Regions from separate parts of the Streptomyces stoeckheimensis genome, predicted to be linked through region 2. Evidence: riboswitches for the same ligand, from Rfam matches in the RefSeq annotation. Region 2 holds a riboswitch; the other holds the start of a gene.
The links. A riboswitch is a leader RNA that binds a small molecule or an ion and turns the genes downstream of it on or off. The one in region 2 is predicted to bind S-adenosylmethionine.
Positions count from the first base shown of each region.

Region 1: it holds a riboswitch for S-adenosylmethionine, as region 2 does, so the genes downstream of both, ACE1OC_RS29260 (aminotransferase class V-fold PLP-dependent enzyme) here and thrC (threonine synthase) in region 2, are expected to answer to the same signal.

Region 1 is NZ_CP169550.1:6,462,448-6,466,853, forward strand. Features, by position in the region: gene ACE1OC_RS29250 (cytochrome b) at 1-896, shown strand, start outside; gene trpD (anthranilate phosphoribosyltransferase) at 1,109-2,173, shown strand; SAM riboswitch class IV at 2,289-2,405, shown strand; gene ACE1OC_RS29260 (aminotransferase class V-fold PLP-dependent enzyme) at 2,655-4,052, shown strand; gene ACE1OC_RS29265 (ferredoxin) at 4,066-4,406, shown strand, end outside; gene ACE1OC_RS29270 (hypothetical protein) at 4,386-4,406, shown strand, end outside.
Region 2 is NZ_CP169550.1:4,946,585-4,950,990, reverse strand. Features, by position in the region: gene ACE1OC_RS22630 (cold-shock protein) at 1-7, opposite strand, end outside; gene ACE1OC_RS22625 (ubiquitin-like small modifier protein 1) at 423-701, opposite strand; gene thrC (threonine synthase) at 737-2,047, opposite strand; SAM riboswitch class I at 2,065-2,223, opposite strand; gene ACE1OC_RS22615 (glucosyl-3-phosphoglycerate synthase) at 2,420-3,406, shown strand; gene ACE1OC_RS22610 (hypothetical protein) at 3,506-4,406, shown strand, end outside.

The DNA.
Region 1 (4,406 bases), 1.5 Mb from region 2:
GCCCCGGCAAGACCGAGAAGAACGTCGTCGGCATGCCGCTGCTCCCGGTCTACATGGCCAAGGCCGGAGGCTTCTTCTTCCTGGTCTTCGGCGTCATCGCGCTGATCGCGGGCATCGCCTCGATCAACCCGATCTGGGCGCTCGGCCCGTACCGTCCGGACCACGTGTCCACCGGTGCGCAGCCCGACTGGTACATGGGCTTCTCCGAGGGCCTGATCCGTGCCATGCCCGGCTGGGAGATCAACCTGTGGGGCCACACCCTCGCCCTGGGCGTGTTCATCCCCTTCACGATCTTCCCGCTGGTCCTGGCCACCATCGCGGTCTACCCGTTCATCGAGTCCTGGGTCACCGGGGACAAGCGCGAGCACCACATCCTGGACCGCCCGCGCAACGCCCCGACCCGTACGGGCTTCGGTGTGGCATGGCTGACGTGGTACGTCATCCTGCTGATCGCCGGTGGAAACGACATGTTCGCGCAGTACTTCCACCTGTCGATCAACTCGATCACCTGGTTCGCGCGCATCGGGTTCTTCGTCGGCCCGGTCATCGCCTTCATCATCACCAAGCGGATCTGCCTCGGCCTCCAGCGCCGGGACCGGGACAAGGTGCTGCACGGTCGCGAGACCGGCATCATCAAGCGCCTGCCGCACGGTGAGTTCGTCGAGGTGCACGAGCCGCTCTCGCAGGGCAAGCTGCACACGCTCACCTCGTACGAGCAGTACGAGCCCGCCGAGATCGGCCCCACGGTCGACGAGAACGGTGTCGAGCGCAAGGTGAAGCCGCTGGAGAAGCTCCGCGCCAAGCTCAGCAAGGGCTACTACGGGGAGAACAACCAGATCCCGAAGCCCACGGTCGAGGAGTACAAGGAGATCCAGAGCGGCCACGGCCACCACTGATCTCCCGCATCACGGCTTCACACGCATCACACGCTTCACGCAGTACGCACCACGCATGACTGCTTGAGGGACTGATTTAGGTCAGTCCTGGTGTCGCCACGGCGAGAGCCCCGTCCAGTGTCTGGACGGGGCTCTTTGCCGTCCCCGGGGCTGGATAGGCTGAAGCCCTTCGCATTCGACGTGGAATCCTCGATGAGCAGCAGGAGCGGACCATGAACCTGGTGACCCCGGCAGGCGGCGACAGCGCGGCGGCCCGCGGCTGGCCGGGCGTTCTGGAGGCCCTGCTGACCGGCCGTGACCTCGGCGCCGACGACACGGCCTGGGCCATGGACCGGATCATGCGCGGGGAGGCCACCGACGCCCAGATCGCCGGCTTCGCGGTCGCGCTGCGGGCCAAGGGCGAGACCGTCTCAGAGATCAACGGCCTGGTCCGCGCCATGTACGAACACGCCAACCTCATCGAGGTGCCGGGCCGGACGGTGGACATCGTCGGCACCGGGGGCGACGGGGCCAAGACGGTCAACATCTCCACGATGTCGGCGATCGTGGTGGCCGGTACGGGCGCCAAGGTCGTCAAGCACGGCAACCGGGCCTCGTCCTCCGCGAGCGGCTCCTCGGACGTCCTGGAGAAGCTGGGCGTCAACCTCGACCTCACCCCCGCACGGGTCGTGGAGGTGGCCGAGGAAGCCGGGATCACCTTCTGCTTCGCGGTCAAGTTCCACCCCGCGCTCCGGCACGTGGCGGCGGCCCGCCGGGAGCTCGGCATCCGGACCACCTTCAACTTCCTCGGCCCGCTGACCAACCCGGCACGGGTCCGGGCGCAGGCCACCGGCGTGGCCGACGCGCGGGTGGCCCCGATCGTCGCGGGCGTCCTGGCGGAGCGGGGCTCCTCGGCCCTGGTCTTCCGCGGTGACGACGGGCTCGACGAGCTCACCACCACGGCGACCTCCCGGGTCTGGTGGGTCCGCGACGGCGAGGTCAGGGAGCAGGGCTTCGACCCGCGCGACATCGGCATCCCGCTGGTCCCGGTCTCGGCCCTGGCCGGCGCGGACGCCTCGTTCAACGCGGACGTTGCCCGCCGCCTGCTGGCCGGCGAGACCGGCCCGGTCCGAGACGCCGTACTCCTGAACTCGGCGGCGGCCCTGGTCGCGCTGGACCCGGGTACGGGCACCCTGGAGGAGCAGCTCGCCGCCGGCGTCCTCCGTGCGGCGGAGTCGGTGGACTCCGGCGCGGCCCGGGCCGCGCTGGCCCGCTGGGCGGCGGCGAGCAACGCGTAGGCGCTGCGACGCGCCGCCGTTCCGACGGGATCCGGCCAAGATCAGCCAACGACCCCGGTCCGCCATGTGGACCGGGGTCTTGCGTTCGGAAGATCATGTGGCAGGATGCTCCTCAGGTCACGAGTGACAGCGTTTAGGCCCCGGCTTGCTGTCCGGCAACCCTCCTTCCGTGGCGGGGTGCCCCGGGTGATGACCAGGTCGTAGGCAGTGAGGTCTACGGCAAGCGCGGATCCCTCGAACACCAGGGGTCCTGGTCTTCTGAGGAGCGTTTTCCGTGAGCAAGCGAATGCGATAGGGCGACTCCGCCCCTTCTTCACCCCTCGGAACAGGGTCACTTCCGCGTACCCGCAGCACATCTGCGTACGCCGGACCGATCCGCATTCCGGGGCACTCCCGTACCCCGAACGGCCGCAGCGCCGTAGCCGTGTCGGCGGACGGGCACACCGAAGCCATTCAGACCTGCCTGCCGGGAGATACCGCCATGTCCGCAACCCTGAACACCACCGCTGTCACCGCCGCCACCGCCTTCGACCCTGCCTGTGTCGAGCCGCTGCCGGTCCTCGGCCGTGACGTCACCGTCCCGCTCGTCACCGGTGGCGAGGTCACCTACGCCGCCCTCGACTACGCGGCCAGCGCCCCCGCGCTGCAGCGGGTCTGGGACGACGTGGCCGCGTACGCCCCGTACTACGGCAGCGTCCACCGCGGCGCCGGCTACCTCTCGCAGCTCTCCACCGACCTGTTCGAGCAGAGCCGGGTCACGGTCGCCGAGTTCCTCGACTGCCGCCCCTCCGACCAGGTGATCTTCACCCGGTCCACCACCGACTCCCTCAACCTGCTCGCCGCCGTGATCCCGGCCGACTGCCAGGTCTTCGTCTTCGAGACCGAGCACCACGCCTCGCTGCTCCCGTGGACGAACGCGCAGGTCACCTACCTCAACGCCCCCCGCACCCCGGACGAGGCCGTCGCCACCCTGGAGCGCGCCCTGGCCGACCGCGACCCCTACGGCCCCGCGCTGGTCTGCGTGACCGGAGCCTCCAACGTCACCGGCGAGCTGTGGCCCGTCAAGGAGCTCGCCGCCGCCGCGCACGCCCACGGCGCCCGCATCGTCCTGGACGCCGCCCAGCTGGCCCCGCACCACCCCGTCTCGGTCCAGGACCTCGACGTGGACTGGGTCGCCTTCTCGGGACACAAGCTCTACGCGCCTTTCGGCTCGGGCGTGCTCGCCGGCCGCGCGGACTGGCTGCAGGAGGCGGACCCGTACCTCGCGGGCGGCGGCGCCTCCCGCAAGGTGACGCGACGCGTCAGCGGGGAGGATGCCGGCGGCGTGGACGTCGAGTGGCACACCACCGCCGCCCGCCACGAGGCCGGCTCCCCGAACGTCATCGGCGTCTACTCCATCGCCTCCGCCTGCAAGGCCCTGAACGAGGCCGGCTTCGAGAACCTCGTCGCCCGCGAGCAGCACCTCATCGCCAAGGTCCGGGAGGGTCTCGCCGAGGTCCCGGCGGTCCGCGTCCTGTCCCTCTTCGGCGACGACGCCCCGCGCGTGGGCGTCATCTCCTTCGTCGTCGACGGCTGGAACAGCTCGCACTTCGCCGCCGCGCTCTCCGCCGAGTACGGCATCGGCGTCCGCGACGGCCTGTTCTGCGCCCACCCGCTGGTCCGCACGCTCCTCGGCAGCGAGCCGCAGGCCCAGGGCGAATGCGGAGCCCCCGAAGCGGCCCCGGGCGAGCGGTCCCTGAACGCGATCCGCGTCAGCTTCGGCGCCGGCACCCCCGACGAGCACGTCGAGCGCTTCGTCCGCGCCGTCAAGGAGCTCGTCACGGACGGCGCCAAGTGGCAGTACCGCACCGAAGAGGGCCGCTGCGTCCCGGCCGTCTGAGAGGCTGCGGGGCATGACGTATTGGGATCCGATACCGGCCGCGCGGGCCGCGGAGGCCGGGCCGCTGCCCGATCCGGACGGTGGCACCTGGGTGCCCGACCCGGAGCACGTCGTGCTCTGGAACCCCCGGCCCGACCGGTGGTCGGAGCGCGACTGGCGCAACGTGCCGGGGCCGTTCTACGGGGCGGGCACCGACACGTGCTGGATGGGCCGGCTGATCGCGCCCGACAACGTGCTCTACGACGACGACTGGGGCGCGGAGTTCGTCTACCGCCAGCCCCGGAGCCCCGCGGAAACCCTCGCCGTCCTGGGCGCGCCGCCGCTCAGGATCCGATGGTGGGCCATGCCCGGGAC
Region 2 (4,406 bases):
GAGCCATGCCTAACTCCCCTATTACTGGCCCTTGCGCAGGACCGCACTTCGCGGTCCCGGGTCAGAACTTGCGCCGGAACGCCTCGACCGGGGCTGAATGTATCCGCACCGCTGCTGTCTGCAACAGGTCATTCCGACGAGAATTCTGGACACGGCAAAAGATTGAAATAGGGTGAAAACCAGGAATATTCCAGGGCAACTCGGGCCGGACAAACGCCGCCAACGACCCATAGCGCACTTGCATGTTGACTCAATGTCAACCCTCACGCGACCCGCTCATATGCGGCGGGCAAGAACAGCGGAGGGGACTTCCCCAACTCTACCGCGCCCAACCAGGCAGAATTGCCCCCTCCGTTTAGTAACGGAGGGGGCAATTCAGTTTCTGCGGAGTCTTACGCAGCCCTACGGAGGCGGTAGGCGCCTCAGCAGCCGCCCGCGACGGCGGGGATGATCGAAACGCCGGCGCCGTCCGGAGTGGACGTCTGCAGCCCGCCCTCGAAGCGCACGTCGTCGTCGTTCACGTAGACGTTGACGAAGCGGCGCAGCTTGCCCTGGTCGTCCAGGACGCGCGCGGCGATGCCGGGGTGGCTGGCCTCCAGGGACTGGATGACCTCTTCGAGGGTCGCGCCCTCGGCGGAGACCTCGGCCTGGCCGCCGGTGTAGGTGCGCAGGATGGTGGGGATGCGGACGTTGACGCTCATGGCGCTACTGCCTTTCCGGTGTGCAGGGAGAGAGATCAGGCCAGGTTGGCGGCGCGGAACGCGTCCAGGCTGGGGCGGATGGTGGCGGTCTGGCCACCACCTTCGGCCACCGCCTCCAGGGTCTTGAGGCCGTCACCGGTGTTCAGGATCACGGTGGTCAGCGTGGGGTCGAGGTGCCCGTCCTCGATGAGCTTCTTCGTCACGCCGACGGTCACGCCGCCCGCGGTCTCGGCGAAGATGCCCTCGGTCTGGGCGAGGATCTTGATGGCCTCGACGACCTGCTCGTCGTTGACGTCCTCGACGAAGCCGCCGGTGCGGCGCGCGATGTCCAGGACGTACGGGCCGTCCGCCGGGTTGCCGATGGCCAGCGACTTGGCGATGGTGTTCGGCTTCTGCGGGCGGACCACCTCGTGACCGGCCTTGAAGGCGGTCGAGACGGGCGAGCAGCCCTCGGCCTGGGCGCCGAAGATCTTGTACGGCTTGTCCTCGACGAGGCCGAGCTTGATCAGCTCCTGCAGACCCTTGTCGATCTTCGTGAGCTGCGAGCCGGACGCGATCGGGATGACGATCTGGTCGGGCAGCTGCCAGCCGAGCTGCTCGCAGATCTCGTACGCCAGGGTCTTGGAACCCTCGCCGTAGTACGGGCGCAGGTTGACGTTGACGAAGCCCCAGCCCTCGCCCAGCGGGTCGCCGATGAGCTCGGAGCAGAAGCGGTTGACGTCGTCGTAGTTGCCCTCGATGCCGACCAGGTCGCCACCGTAGACACCGGCCATGACGACCTTGCCCTGCTCCAGGTCGTGCGGGATGAACACGCAGGAGCGGAAGCCGGCGCGGGCGGCCGCGGCGCCGACGGCGCCGGCCAGGTTGCCGGTGGAGGAGCAGGAGAGGGTGGTGAAGCCGAAGGCGCGGGCGGCCTCGACGGCGATGGCCACGACGCGGTCCTTGAAGGAGTGCGTCGGGTTGCCGGAGTCGTCCTTGACGTACAGCTTGCCGGTGACGCCGAACTCCTTGGCCAGGTTGGCCGCGTCCACGAGCTTGGTGAAGCCGGGGTTCAGGCTCGGCTTGGAGGCCACGTCCGCCGGGACGGGCAGCAGCGGCGCGTAGCGCCAGATGTTGTTCGGGCCGGCCTCGATGGCGGCGCGCAGGGCTTCCGGGTCGCCCAGGGGCAGCTCGTAGGCGACTTCGAGCGGTCCGAAGCACTCGGCGCAGGCGAAGATCGGGCCGAGCTCGAAGCGGGTACCGCACTCGCGACACGAAAGGCCGGTGGCGGGACCGAGATCGACAGAGGTGCCGGATCCGTTGATTTCGACGGTTTCGGCAGAGGTTGCGACAGACTGTGCAGCCATGATGGCGAGGCCCTTTCTCCTCATCTTCCCCATGGCGCACTTCGCCATGAGACGGAATTGGCACCTTCCCTAGCCGGGGACCTCGCTGGCGGCGCTGGAATGCGCGATCGCGAGAACCGACTGGAGGGTTGCCGGGGCTTCAACGGGCCGTGTCCCTCTGCCCCTCTGGATGAGCGGTATGGCACCGGCACACGCGCTCTATGGCGCGCCGGTGCGTTTGTACGCGGGCCCCCCGGCATGCGGTGGACCATCGCGTTGTTCAAGACTGTAACCGAAGGCCCGGGTGGTTGAGACAGCCGTCCGAACCGCGAGATGGATCACATTTCGGTCCAAACCAGTGAACGACCAGTGAAGAACCAGGGAGTGCTGAAGGTGCTGGAAGAGGTGGAGCGCTGGTTGGCAGACCGCTCCTGGTCAGCCGCCGACCGACCGCTCGGCCAGCTGGTTTCCGCCAAGCGGGCAGCGGGGACCACGGTGAGCGTGGTGTTGCCGGCGCTGAACGAGGAGGCGACGGTCGGCCGGATCGTCGAGGTGATCCGGCGCGATCTGATCGAGGGCCTGCCGGTGCCCCTGGTCGACGAGCTCGTCGTGATCGACTCGGGCTCCACGGACCGCACCGCGGAGGTCGCGGCCAAGGCCGGGGCCCGGGTGGTGCACCGCGACGAGGTCCTGCCGCGGATACCGGCGGTGCCCGGCAAGGGCGAGGTGCTGTGGCGCTCGCTGCTGGCCACCACCGGTGACATCGTCTGCTTCGTCGACGCCGACCTGCGCGATTTCTCGGCCACCTTCGTCTCGGGGATCGTCGGCCCGCTGCTGACCGATCCGGACGTGCGGTTCGTCAAGGCGATGTACGACCGGCCGCTCGGCACCGAGTTCAGCGACTCGACCGGCCCGGCCTCCACCAAGGCCCACGGCCAGGGCGGCCGGGTCACGGAGCTGGTGGCCCGCCCCCTGCTCAACCTCCACTGGCCGCAGCTGGCCGGCTTCGTCCAGCCGCTCGGCGGCGAGTACGCCGTGCGCCGCGAGCTGCTGGAGCGGCTGCCGTTCCCCGTCGGCTACGGGGTCGAGCTGGGCCTGCTGGTGGACGCCCTGCACACGGCCGGGCTGGACGCGCTGGCCCAGGTGGACGTGGGCGTACGGCTGCACCGGCACCAGGACGGCCAGGCCCTGGGCCGGATGGCCGCCGCGATCTACCGCACGGCGCAGGTGCGGCTCTCGCGCGGGCACCTCGTACGCCCCGAGCTGACGCAGTTCGAGCGCGGCCCGGAGGGCTTCGTACCGCACACCTACGCCGTGGACACCGAGGAGCGGCCGCCGATGCGGGACATCGAGGAGTACGCGCACCGTCGCGTGGCGTAACGCCCGATTCATTCCCTATCGGGCTAATTTCCCCCCATGGGGTTTATACGTTTCAGACATGCCAGACGTGCCAGACATGTATGGGGATCCGCCCTCGCGGTGGCCGGGGGCGCGGCGCTGCTGTTCGGCTCGCTGAGCGCGCCGGCCGTCGCGGAGGTGGTCTCCCCCTTCGAGAAGCGGTACGACGAGGCCCTCTACGGGGACTTCGTCACGATCGGCAACACGGTGATGGGATGCCCCCAGGCGCCGCCCGCCGAGGCCGCCGAGTGCGCCGAGGTCCAGCGGGGCGGGGGCACGAAGAACAACAACGACTTCGTCGCCCGCCCGGTGGACGCCGCCGGACTCGCCACGCCCGCGGGCACCTCCAGCAGCACCCGGCTCACCGTGCCCCCGGGCGCGGAGGTGGCGTACGCGCGGCTCTTCTGGGGCGGCAACAACGGCACCTACAAGCTCGGCTCGAACGTCATCAAGCGCTGCGACGTCTCCGGCGAGGACGCGGTCCCCGGCCCCGGGGAGCCGCTGACCACCCGCCCGGTCGTCAAGGTCGGCACGGGCGCCGCCCGCCCGGTGACCCTCTCCGACATGGTCGAGGACCCGGCGCAGACGGGCGGCCCGCACTACTACACGGGCGAGTCCGACGTCACCGCCGCCTTCGCCGACGTGCCCACCGGCTCCCCGGTGACCGTCGCCGTCGGCAACATCTGGGCCCCGCAGGGGCGCGGCTGCGTCGCCGGCTGGTCCCTGACGGTCGTGTACGAGTACCCCGGCCCGAACGAGCACGCGCCGGAGCGGCGCAACGTCTACGTCTACGGCGGCCACGTGCTCCAGCGCTCGGCCGACCCCGACACCACGGTCGAGGTCAAGGGCTTCTACCGCACCGGCGACGGCCCGGTCCGGGCCAGCGCGACGGCGTACGAGGGCGACTGGAACACCAAGGGCGACCAGTTCCGGGTCAACGGCGCGAACATCACCAACCCCGTGAACGGGGCGACCGACAACT